3 regions of the Peribacillus sp. NPDC101481 genome follow, and region 2 is predicted to be linked to each of the others. Evidence: riboswitches for the same ligand, from Rfam matches in the RefSeq annotation. Region 2 holds a riboswitch; each other region holds the start of a gene.
The links. A riboswitch is a leader RNA that binds a small molecule or an ion and turns the genes downstream of it on or off. The one in region 2 is predicted to bind S-adenosylmethionine.
Positions count from the first base shown of each region.

Region 1 (4,260 bases), on a different contig from region 2:
GAGGGTATGTTTTTTCCTCCATTTCAAACAAGTGGATCGAATGTAAAGTGCCCTTCCCTGACATCGTCTATAACCGAATCCCCTCTAGGAGCTATGAGGCGTCAGGAGAATTCCAACAGCTCATCGGATATTTTAAAGAATCTCGAATGAATCTTTTCAACCCCTGTTTCATAGATAAATATGTGATGTTCGAAGCATTGATGGAAGAAGGATCCCTCACCAATCACCTTCCGCCCACCATGGTCTTGCGAAACAGCGGCTGCCTTGATGCTTTCCTGGAGACCTACAGGCATATATACCTTAAACCTTGCAAAGGAAGCCAAGGTAAAGGCATTTATACCATTATCAGAAATGATGATGATACACTATTGTTCAATAGCTTAAAGCATAGTGAGTCCTTCCCGGATTTCGCGTCATTCTGGGAAACAAAAAAAAGGGATTTATTAAAAAGGAGCTACCTTGCTCAACAGGCGATCATTCCAAAAAAACTTTTTGGACACCGTTATGATTACCGGATTCTGGTCCATTATGAAAAAGGTTTTTATAAAGTGACCGGCAAAGCGGTAAGGATGTCACAAACTCAGGAAATCACTACCCACACTCCCCAAGGGGGTAAGATCTTTCCTTATCAAGACCTGCAATCAAGAAGCCTGAATCGAGAATTAGCGAAAATCGCCCAAAAAAGCGGTGAGATACTTTCAAAAAAAATCGGATTTCTCGGAGAGTTTTCCATGGATATAGGGGAAGACGAATCAGGATCGCTCTTCATATACGAGGTGAACTCAAAGCCCATGCAATTCGATGAGGAGGAAATTGAAACAAACAGGCTTTTGCATTTAAAAAATCTTTTTATTGAATTAACTTTTCCCAGCCTGACAATTAAATAGCACCTCCAGCTGCCGTTTTCCATTATAATTAAATGAGAAACTGTATATATGGAGGTAATACATATGATTACTCATTTTCAATGGACACCACTGCATAAGAATCTGCCAGGATGGAAAATTTCCTTTTATTTCAACAAGCAGGCAATCCAAGCCTTGTATCATAAAGATGGATCCATCGAGTGGACAGCCAATCCGCCTTCCGAAACAGATGAAGCCAAACTTAAAAGCATGATACATGATTTAATGATCTTCCATGTATATGAATGAACCGCCTTTACATTCATGAAATCCCTAAACAGAATAAAAAAAACTCCTTTGCCTAAACTAAAGAAAAGGCTAGGAGGGATTTATTTTGGATAAAGAAAAAATGACATTTTTGAAGGATACCGAATATGATGGCAAGGACTCCGTTTACCTTGATATCGACCGTATCATCAATGAAGGTATGGCGGGCGGAAATGTGTATGAAGTCGCTAACCTTCAGAACATCGAAGAAGCACATGATTTTTATGATGAAACAGATCCCAATATCAATAAATGAATTATGTGGGCTCTCCTATGGAGAGCTCTCCTTTATATCAGTCAGACCGTTAACATTCAAATTGTTCGATTCTCCCTGGCACTCAAAATATTTTCGTTTAATATCGATGTAATGATATGCTCTGAATCCCATTCATGCCCAGATATCTCGATAAGAGGATAGCGATTCGGTAAAACGACCTGCTGGATTTCATGAACGGTCAGCCCTTGAGAATGCAGGCGTAAAATTTCACCTTGGAGGTTTTCCAAATAATCCAACTTTTTCCTGAACATTTCCTTTCCATCAGGGACATGCCCAGCATGGCAGCAAAACACTTCCCCGAAGTCATATTGAAGTAATCTTTTTATGGAATCAATGATGACCGGGATAGACTCTTCCCGTAAGACAAGCTTTGTCTTTGGTGTTACGAAAAGGTCTCCTGAAAAGAGCACTCCATTACTGTTATTCAAATACACCATATGGTCCTTCGCATGGCCGGGGGTAAAAATCGGCTCCCACGTTTGGGTGCGTGAATGAATGGCCTCCCCTAGCGGCTCAGCTTTAAAGGCGTCTCTCTTTCCCCAGAAAATTTTGCGATATTCAGGATATACAGCATCCCTTGCACAAACCTCAACCGACATCGGGTGAATGAAAAGCGGGACCTTTTTATGTTCCTGTATCCAGGCAGCGCCCCCCGTATGGTCTTCATGATAGTGAGTCAAGGCCACTGAGTCGAAGTCTGCGGACTCATAGAACGGAATAAGCTCTTTCAATAAAATTTCTGCTCCAGTATCTATCAATAGGCCATCCGTTAAAAAAACATTAACACTCATTCCCGCCTTGTTCCCGCCAGGAGTCCCGTGCACACAAACCACATCATTTATCGTCTTAATCTCTCTCATTCAATTTCCTCCCCATCATTGTACAAAAATAGTTTCATCTTCCTTTTTTTAACTTTACTATAATAAATGTAGTACCACTTTACCTTTTTGACAAGGAAATACTGGAATAATTAACCTGGATGAAAATGCTGGATTCTTGTATAATAGCCCTTTTTTAACGGACCTTACAAGACTTTAATAATAAAAATCACCCCAAAAACTTCAGAAACGATTGACATTGTCGGATTTTACAAATAATATAGATTATATTAAAAAACTTGAAATATTCTAAAATAATAATTTACTTATCAAGAGTGACGGAGGGATCAGGCCCTGTGATGTCCGGCAACCGCCCTTAGGGAACGGTGCCACTTCCTGCAGAATGATTGCATTCTGAAAGATAAGACGAGATATAATTTCGCTGCCTCTTTCTGAATGATAGGGGCAGTTTTTTAATGTTTAAGGGGGAAAGCTCATGATTGAAATCCGTTCAGTCCGAAAGGAATACGTCTCGAAGAAAAACCGAGTTATCGGAGTGGATAACGTATCCTTAACCATTCAAACTGGCGAAGTGTATGGAATTGTCGGCTACAGTGGAGCTGGAAAAAGCTCATTACTCCGCTGCTTGAATTTGCTTGAACGTCCGACAAGTGGAAATATCATCATCGACGGCATTGATTTAACCTCTTTATCAAGTAAAGAGCTTCGTAAACAACGTCAAAAAATCGGAATGATATTCCAACACTTTTCACTGGTCAGTTCAAAAACCGTTTATGAAAATGTCGCTTTCGCCTTAAAGGCCGCGCATCGATCGAAGGATGCAATCAGGTTACGTGTATTGGAATTGTTGGAAATCGTAGGGCTCAGCGATAAGAAAGATGTCTATCCGGCGCAGCTTAGCGGTGGACAGAAGCAACGGGTAGGCATAGCCCGTGCCTTAGCAAATGACCCCACTGTACTATTATGTGATGAAGCGACTTCAGCACTTGATCCAACAACTACAAAAGCGATTTTACAATTATTGAAAAAGATAAGCAGTAAGCTTGGCATCACCATCGTGTTGATTACACATGAAATGGAAGTGGTCAAAGAACTATGCCACCGTGTCGCCGTCATGCAGGACGGCCGTGTAATTGAAGAAGGTCCCGTTTATGAAATATTTTCACAGCCCAAGCAGGAGTTAACGAAGCAATTCATTAGCAGTGTTCTGGATTTCGCACTCCCTCCGCACTTGATTGAAGAAAGTAAAGGTACGATCATTCAAATTCAATTCGAAGGGCAAACCGCTGGTGAGTCGATCCTTTCGGATACTCTCCAATCCCATTCAGTAAAGGGTAATATTTTACACGGTAAAATTGAGTATATCCAGGATGTCCCTTTAGGCATTTTAATCATCGAGTTAATAGGCGATGCCGCTCAAATTCATTCGGCATTGCAATATATAAAAAATCGTTCCAGTTCTGTGGAGGTGTTAAAACATGTCACTGCTTGATTCCATCGTCAATATTTTACCTGATCTTAATAAAGCCTTTCTTGAAACGATTTATATGGTCGGCGTTTCCCTTGCAGTAGCCCTGCTGATCGGTTTACCGCTTGGAGTATTGCTGTTTACCACAACAAGGAATTTATTTTTTGAAAATAGTATCGTGAATCGCTCTCTAGGATTCGCAGTCAATATTGTCCGTTCAATCCCTTTCATCATTCTCTTGGTCGCCCTCCTTCCTTTAACGGATCTTCTAACTGGATCGACGATAGGGCCGAGAGCGGCTTCTGTTTCCCTGTCGGTGTCCGCAATACCTTTTTTTGCAAGAATCGTTGAAACGGCATTACGTGAAATAGACAGAGGAGTGATTGAAGCTGCAATTGCCGTAGGAGCCACTCCATGGATGATCATTAAGGATGTACTTCTACCAGAGGCAAAACCGGGTATAATTCAAGGACTGACATTAACGACCATTTCGCTTATCGGTTA
Region 1 covers NZ_JBIWNJ010000002.1:512,469-516,728, reverse strand. The annotation lists gene ACIROD_RS12470 (YheC/YheD family endospore coat-associated protein) at 1-887, shown strand, start outside; gene ACIROD_RS12465 (YheE family protein) at 951-1,154, shown strand; gene ACIROD_RS12460 (hypothetical protein) at 1,240-1,428, shown strand; gene ACIROD_RS12455 (MBL fold metallo-hydrolase) at 1,485-2,309, opposite strand; SAM riboswitch class I at 2,591-2,695, shown strand; gene ACIROD_RS12450 (methionine ABC transporter ATP-binding protein) at 2,764-3,780, shown strand; gene ACIROD_RS12445 (methionine ABC transporter permease) at 3,767-4,260, shown strand, end outside.
Region 1: linked by a shared signal. The riboswitch ahead of ACIROD_RS12450 (methionine ABC transporter ATP-binding protein) and the one ahead of ACIROD_RS22795 (sugar ABC transporter substrate-binding protein) in region 2 are both predicted to bind S-adenosylmethionine.

Region 2 (4,260 bases):
CCACTTCCTGATAAACAATTTGAATGCCTTGTTCTTGAGCCGCTTTTGGTGAGCGGATATCCCTCTTCACCCCATCAATATAAATGTCACCTGAATAATGAACATGGGCTCCCGATAAAACTTTCATTAACGTCGATTTCCCTGCTCCGTTTGCACCGACCAATGCGTGGGCTGTCCCCGATTTTACGGAAAAATCAACATCACTCAGCGCCTTCACCCCCGGAAATTCAATCGAAATCTTCTTCATTTCTAGTTGCGTGCCCATGTCCATTCCCCCTTATTGAACAGACACTCCCTTCTACTTGAAAGAGAGTGTCTCTTTTTAATTTTTATAATGATCTTTCAAAACCTTCATCCAATCTTCTTCAAATTCCGTCGATACACCCCAGCCATCGACAATACCAGACAGATTTGCCATGTTCACCGCTTCTTTAGACGCTTGGATTTGCTTTTGTGAAATAAGTGAAGCCTTCAAGTCATAGGTTTGCGGCGTTTCTTCGCCCGCTAATTTTTTAGCCAATATCCTCATATTCACTGCACCGATCAACTTGGGATCTACTGCTGCCGTGTAGGACCATGAGCTATCAGCCGATTGGATTTCCTGGAGATCTGCATTCGAGACATCTATTCCATATATCTTCACTTCATCGCGGCCCGCCTCTTTAATCGCCCGGGCTGCACCGATAGCAAAGGCATCCCATGTTGCGAAAATGGCATCCAATTTACCTTTAGGGTATTTATTCAGCATTGCGGCTACAGCATTTTGTGTCTGAACCGATGTATCAGCAGATGCCACTCCGAATCTTTCGACTTCTTTGATTCCAGGATTTTCTTTTAATTTTTCCTGATAGACTGCATTTCTTCTTACCATTGGAGGAAAACCGTCCACCCAAAGGTATGCAATTGCCGCTTTACCTTTCTGTTCTTTTATCAGCTTATCAAAAGCCAGTGTTGCCAACGCTTCATCATCTTGTGAAGTTAATGTCACGCCTTCTATTTTAGATAGATCGCTTATTGAATCGAATGTGACAACGCTTTTACCTGCATCAACCAACTTTTGAACGTCATTCACAGTTGCTGCATCATCACCATGTGAAATGATATAGCCGTCATAATCTTCCTCCAAAGCCTGCGCTATCGCATCATGGAATTTAGCCGTATCACCATTGGCTGTGTAAGTATCCACTTGAAACCCCAGTGCTTCTCCTTCTTCCTTCGCCCCCGCCAGGTATTGGGCCGTATGATCATCACCGCCAATTTTACGGATCACTTTGATTCTGGCTCCATCTCCATCAGCGAATCTTTCCGGAACATTTTCAAATGATACTTTTTCTTCTTTCTTCGACTCTGTGGAACTCTGACCTGTAGAGCACCCCGTTAAAAGCAAAGCGGAAGCGATGGCTGAAATGAATATACCTTTAATAGACCTTTTCATCTTGTTTCCCTCCATTTTTTCTTATTAGTCTTATCAGTTAAGTTGGTGTAAATCCCAAAATAAAAACCTCTCTAATATAGAGAGGTTTAATCGGCTGTTTTGCAGACTTGTCCCTCTCTTATCTGTCAAAACATTTCTGTTTTGCAGGATTTAGCACCAATTCCTAATGGAACGGTTGCTGGGCATCTTAGGGCCAGTCCCTCCGCCACTCTTGATAAGAGATATATCGTGTTACGTTTTCGTAATTATCACTTTATAGGGATATAGTCGTAAAGTCAATAGATTTTTGAATATTTGAAATGTTCCCCGTTATTTTTTATTTTCTTTGAAGCTGGGCTAGACGCTTTTTCTCAATCTTTTCAAGCCGCTCCAACTGCCTTAATTTCACTTCGAACAAAGTGATAGGGTCACGGTAAACTTCCGGATTTTGTTTCATATGCTCCAATGCAGCCTGGTAGTCTTTTATTTCAGTCTGCGTTTGCTCTATCGTTTTTTGAAGTAATGCAAATGAACCGCGATAGAAAAGGGAGATGTCACGATCCAAAGATTTTTCAAACAATCCAAATTGGGTAAGGAAACGCTCCGTGATCATTTCCGCAACATCCAGGTAATCTTCACTTTCCAGGTATTTCTTATAACGATTGTACATATTGGCTTTATTTTGCGGTATCGCCCCAAACAGCTTCCCTGCCCCTTTAAGCAGTAATTGAGATGGAGTCCTGCGCAAAAGGATATTGACGTTTTCGATGCGGATGCTGCTTGTCATCCTGTCGGCATCACGGCGCCAGTCATCCAATACTCTGAAGTCGCCTGCAAGCGTAATCCGTTCTTCTTTGTATAATTCATTGAAACCGGCACTCATCTCATCCATAAACTGCTGGCTTTGTGAGAACTCCATTTGGGAACTGGCAATCCAGTCTTGAAGAGAACGGTAATATTGAGGCATGATCTTGTCAGAAATGAAGTTTTGAATCCGCTCATTCATTTCCTGATTTAACTGTACATGGACCTGACTGAAATCACTGCTTTCCGTTAACGATTTAGAGCAATCCCTCAGTAATTCAGGAATTTTTGAATAAAGCTGATTTTTCACTTCGTCCTTAAGCGAACGATACGACCTTATGATATTTTCACTTTTCTCTTTTTCCAAATCAGCCAATTGGTTGACAGCCCCATTCAGCTTGACTTCCATCTGTTCATTCCAAGAGATGGAATGCTCGCATTTCCGCTCATTGGCTGCCCGTTTTTCTAACAGATAAGATAAAGTTTTACGAATGAATGCCAGGATTTTTTCAGATCTTCTTTCCTTCCAATTTTCATCTTGATAATTCGATTGAAGGAAAGCTGAAAGGTCCTTCAATTGCTGCCGGCTGTCATAATGTTTAGAGAAAGCGAATACTTTCGCATTCGGGAAATAGGCATTCACTTTATCCCATGTTTCGTCTTCCATCCGGACTGCGACCTGATCACTGTATATCGTATCCATTTTATTTAATAAGAAATGAATCGGCAGTTTCGGAGCCATCATTTGAATTTCCAATAACAGATCCCGTTCGCTGCCGGTGAAAGGCGCCCGGGCGTCAAGAACGAACATCAATCCATCACTGCCATGTAAATAGCCCTGGAAATCGGATTCCACGCTTTTTTCCCCATTGAACCCAGGAGTATCCAATAATCGAAGATGATTATTCCTTAAGTAGTCACTGATGATGGTCACATCGACAATAGTCCCGCGCTGGCGGCGTGTTTCATCCAAATCAGTTAGCTCCTCGACAACTTTGCTATCTGTATCGGTAATTTCAAGGATTTCCAAATCATCCCCATCTTTGACACTGACTAGTGACGAATGATCTTCAGCGGCAATGCTCTCACCAACGATTGACTGAATAAAGGATGTCTTGCCATTTCCTGTACTTCCAGCAAGAAGAAGATTGAAATTCCGGGTATCCTTAAGCCCGTCTACCATCCATTTAAGCTTATTGCCAACCTTTAAATCATTATCTTCAGCCCACTGGATAATGGAATTGAACAGTTTCTCTCCCGCTTCCAGTCCGCCACCCAATTTAGGCGATTTCGAAAGCAGGCTCTCTGCGTCCTGAATGACCAACGCATTGATCGTATCCGGGAAGATTTCATTCCAGGACAACGCGGATGCCGCCGCAAACAGCGAGAGCTCCCCGTCTGCGATTTTGAGCCAGTTTTCCAGCAACCTTGGCACGACAGGACTTAATTCCTTGATTAGGTGCGTTCCTTCTAACAGACCTGCATATGCATCCCTGTAATAGACGGAAAGCTCATCCCATACATCCGCATGGTTCAATTCGATGGTATCTATCAAGTTATTAATCACTCTCAGCCATTCGAAATAAGAATCCGTATATTTATAGTTTTTCCAAAGGGCAACCGTCACCTTTTCGAAACGTTCCTGGTCGAGTGTGTATAGCGAACCAAGGACAGTTGAAAAATAATCCGGATCCATCGATTGGGCAACACCTTGCTGGATATACGTTTTCAGCACATCGAACCAGCCCATTGATTCTGTACGGATACTTTCATTCGCCGCTAATACCACCGCACTGTTCCAATCCTTTTGTTCTTCAAAAAAGGCACGTGCAATTTCCGTGACATTCGGGTAGTCCGGTTGGAACTCGACTGCTTCTTTCACGACATTGGAAGCCAGGTCATTTCTCGATTCCACTATGTACAGGGAAAACAGTTGCAAAAGAACCTCTGTTTTCAAGACCGCTTCATCCGTATCGACGGATTTATAGATATCCTCTGCGGTTGAATACATTTCCAGTTCAAAATAAGCATCAGCGATGTTT
Region 2 covers NZ_JBIWNJ010000004.1:243,713-247,972, forward strand. The annotation lists gene ACIROD_RS22790 (sugar ABC transporter ATP-binding protein) at 1-265, opposite strand, end outside; gene ACIROD_RS22795 (sugar ABC transporter substrate-binding protein) at 323-1,435, opposite strand; SAM riboswitch class I at 1,551-1,656, opposite strand; gene ACIROD_RS22800 (GTPase domain-containing protein) at 1,752-4,260, opposite strand, start outside.

Region 3 (4,260 bases), on a different contig from region 2:
CTCTACATTTTCAATCCCAATCGATAAACGGACTTGGTCGGCACTCACACCCGCTTTCGCAAGACCTGCCTCATTCAATTGTTGATGGGTCGTACTGGCTGGGTGGATGATCAAGCTCTTCGCATCCCCAACATTCGCTACATGGGACCATAATTCCACCGAATTGATAAGTTTTGCCCCAGCTTCTCGATTACCTTGTATCCCAAAAGTCACAACAGATCCAGCTCCCTTTGGCAAATATTTTTCCGCAAGGGCTTTATCGGGATGATCCTCATCACCAGGATGTGAAACCCAAGTCACCGCAGGATGGTTTTTTAAATATTTAATGACAGACTTGGTGTTTGATAGATGCTCTTTCATCCTTACATGCAGCGTTTCAAGTCCAAGCGTAAACTGGAATGCACTTTGGGCACTTAGCGCAGGTCCTAAATCACGGAGTAACTGGACTCGGGCTTTCGTTATGAATGCGGCAGGTCCAACTGCCTCGGCGTATACCAGATTGTCGTAACTTGGGTCAGGCTCTGTGAAGCCAGGGTAATTTGGCGAGTTCCAATCGAATTTCCCTCCATCCACGATGACACCGCCAAGCGTAGTTCCATTTCCCAGAAGCCATTTTGTAGCGGAATGGATGACAATATCCGCTCCAAAATCAATTGGTCTGCATAGATACGGTGTCGCAAAGGTATTATCAACGATTAAAGGTATTCCGGCATCATGGGCGATTTTCGCTACCGCTTCAATATCAAGCACCCTCAAACTTGGATTTCCGATGGTTTCAGCAAAAATGGCTTTAGTTCTTGGCGTAATCGCCCTTTTGAAATTTTCAGGGTCATCTGGAGAAACGAACTTCACTTTAATCCCGTATTTAGGAAGAGTATTTTCAAAAAGGTTATACGTACCGCCATATAATGTAGATGCTGAAACAATCTCATCCCCTGCAGCGGCAATATTCAGGATTGAAAGTGAGATGGCAGCCATTCCGCTTGCTGTTGCCAATCCGCCGATTCCGCCTTCCAATAAGGCCATTCTTTCCTCAAAAACGCTGATCGTGGGATTATGGAGTCGTGAATATATATAGCCATTCTCCTTTAGGCCAAATAAATTCGCTGCATGGTCGGTGTCCTTGAACAAGTATGCATTGCTTTGGTAGATAGGAACTGCACGTGCACCTGTTTTATCAGCTTGCAGACCGCCATGAACACTCAATGTTTCGAAACGCAATTTTTTCCCTGACATATGATTTCACCTTTTTCTATGGATTTAGTTGGAATTATATGATGTCTGGCCTTTTATAAACAAAAAAACCACTTCAATAAGAAGAGGTTTCAAGAATACACCTCATCTACCAGAGCCAACACTCTGCTGGAATTAGCACCGTATATAAAAATTTATACCGGTTGCCGGGCTTCGTCGGGCCAGTCCCTCCGCCACTCTTGATAAGAACTATTAAATTCTGCCGTTACTTAATTCAAAATATAGCATTTTAGATTAAATCAGTCAATGAATTGTTAGAATATTCTTTGTTTAATTTCATCTAACATTCATATGTCCGCAACAAAGAAACCAACCACGGTTCCGATTGGTTTCTTAGCTGATTTCCTTAAGCAATCCGTACAAATAAGGAACGGATTGAAAGGCATATATTTTTTTGTGCAGCCGTCCTTCTTTGAAAAATAATAAACATGGAACACTTTCGATTTCATATGATTCGGCAATTGCTTGGACATAATTCATATTCATTTTGCCTGCCTTCAATTCCGGGAATAGCTCCAAGGATATCGTCAGCATCTTGGAGGCAACCTGACAAGTGCCGCATAAAGGGGTATATAAATATAAGCAAAAGGTTTCCCCATTTTCAACAGCAAGCTTACACTCTTCTTCTTTCCATTCCTGCATCAATTAGTCGTTCACCCTTTGACTTAAAAATTTCATTTTCACATTCATATTGGCAGATAGAAGCACAGTTGCGATATGATGTTCGGGTGAGCTTTCCACTTCTTTGTACATTTTATTAATATACAGGTGGTTCGCCTCAGGCATTTCCCTTCGGAACTGCTTCCGCAGCTTTTCTCCTGATTCATCTGCGTCAAAAAGGAGATAAACATCACGGTCCATCAATTCATCCACTAATTCATCCAGCTTAGTTAATGATATGGTCCCATTCGTACATCTTATTTCCACATCTTCATTTAAAACGGAGGCAACTTTTCTTCTATCGGAACTGCCTTCTACAATGATCACTTTATCGAATTCGCCCCACTCCATGTCATCACTCCATCTCACGAATTATGTGCGCAACTGCCACGGTACAAAATGAAAAAGAGAGCAGGCCTTTTCAGTCCCCCCTCTCCTTTTTTTTAACCGTTGATTAAACTCTCATACTCTTCAGCGCTCATCAAGCTTTCAATATCACTGCTATTAGATGGTTCAAGCACGACCATCCATGCCTTTTCATAAGGAGACTCATTTACATATTCAGGGTTGTCACTTAAATCTTCGTTTACTTCAATAACCTTGCCACTGATAGGTGCATAAAGCTCAGAAACGGTCTTAACGGATTCAACACTTCCGAATGGTTCGTTCGCTTTCAATTCATCGCCGATTTCCGGAAGCTCAACGAATACGATGTCCCCAAGCTCGGACTGTGCGAAAGCTGTAATTCCAATGCGCACTGTTCCATCTTCCGTTTTGACCCATTCATGTTCTTTTGTGTAACGAAGTTCTTTTGGTGTTGTTGTCATTATTAACCCTCCATATGTACATCTTATTTTATCTATTCCATTATAAGGTAGATTGTTTGTTTAAGTAAGGAATTAACCAAATATTTCGAGAAATTTTCAGTTCCAAACCTGTTCGAATTGTTCCTCTTTGAAACCTACCGTCACTTTGGTGCCATCCGTAACAATCGGCCTTTTCAGAAGCATGCCATCTGTGGACAATATATCAAGCATCTCTGCTTCAGAAGCTTCTTTCAGCTTATCCTTTAAGCCAAGCTCCCGATATTTTTGACCGCTAGTATTGAAAAACTTCTTCAACTCCAAATTGCTGATTTTATATAGTTGTTCTATTTCTGTTCGCGAAGGCGGATTTTCCGCTATATGGATTGCTTCATACTGCAGTTCATGATTATCAAGCCACTTCTTCGCGTTACGGCATGTGCCGCATTTTGGGTACCAATATAATGTTAAGCCCATCATTTCACCACCTATCAATAGAATACCCGTTTTCATCACGCAATACAACGAATTGTCTTTTGAATTTCCAATGCGATTTCATCAAAGGAAATAAGGGAATGCCTTCTCGGGCATTCCCTTTACTGATTTTGATTCATTTCTTAAAGAGCATATTTTTCAGCTTCGATTACCTTGACGGAAGCTTCACGTTTTTTCGCAATGACATTGATCGGATTATGCCTTGTCAGCTTACGGAGCGACGCAAGCATGATGCGAAGAGTATCGCCTGTTTCCACTGCGATTAACGTTTCCTTTGCGTGCTGTTCTATTTCATTGAAAGCTTCCTGAACGAAGATTTCTGTGTAAAGCACTTTTTGTTTGTTCTTCTCCAGACCTGTAGCTGCTATTGCTTTTTCCGTACGCAATACCACGGATTCCGCTGCATAGGCAAGGGATGCGATATCAGCAATGTTGGAGAGGATTTCTTGTTCTTGATCAAGAGTTTTGCCGTATTTCTGTGCAGCAAGGCCAGCTGCCAGAATCCCGATTTTCTTAGCATTTCTAACAAGCATTTTTTCTTGTGCCAATGGCTCATCACCAGGTTCTTCCGGCATCATCATCATTAATTCCTCTTGCAGGCTTTGAGCCTTTTGAAGAAGCGGCAATTCCCCTTTAAGTGCTTTCTTCAGGAAAGTTCCAGGGACAAGCAATCGATTGATTTCATTTGTACCTTCAAAGATCCGGTTAATCCGGGAATCACGATATGCTTTTTCAATTTCATACTCCTGCATGAAACCATAGCCACCATGAAGCTGTACGCCTTCGTCCGTAACATAATCCAACACTTCGGAAGCGAAGAATTTATTCAATGAACACTCAATGGCATATTCAGCGATTGCAGCAGCCATTGATTTCCCATCTTTCACTTGCTCATCCGTCAATTTGCTTTGTCTTTGTTCATAAAGGCCAACGGTACGGTATACAGAGCTTTCTGCTGCATAAATTTTGGATGCCATTGTTGCAAGTTTTTCTTTCGTCAAGTTAAAATCGGAAATTTTCGTTTTGAACTGTTGACGTTGATTCGTAT
Region 3 covers NZ_JBIWNJ010000003.1:441,331-445,590, reverse strand. The annotation lists gene ACIROD_RS20860 (O-acetylhomoserine aminocarboxypropyltransferase/cysteine synthase family protein) at 1-1,236, opposite strand, end outside; SAM riboswitch class I at 1,336-1,443, opposite strand; gene ACIROD_RS20855 (thioredoxin family protein) at 1,588-1,896, opposite strand; gene ACIROD_RS20850 (toprim domain-containing protein) at 1,900-2,265, opposite strand; gene gcvH (glycine cleavage system protein GcvH) at 2,358-2,741, opposite strand; gene ACIROD_RS20840 (arsenate reductase family protein) at 2,838-3,194, opposite strand; gene ACIROD_RS20835 (acyl-CoA dehydrogenase family protein) at 3,335-4,260, opposite strand, start outside.
Region 3: linked by a shared signal. The riboswitch ahead of ACIROD_RS20860 (O-acetylhomoserine aminocarboxypropyltransferase/cysteine synthase family protein) and the one ahead of ACIROD_RS22795 (sugar ABC transporter substrate-binding protein) in region 2 are both predicted to bind S-adenosylmethionine.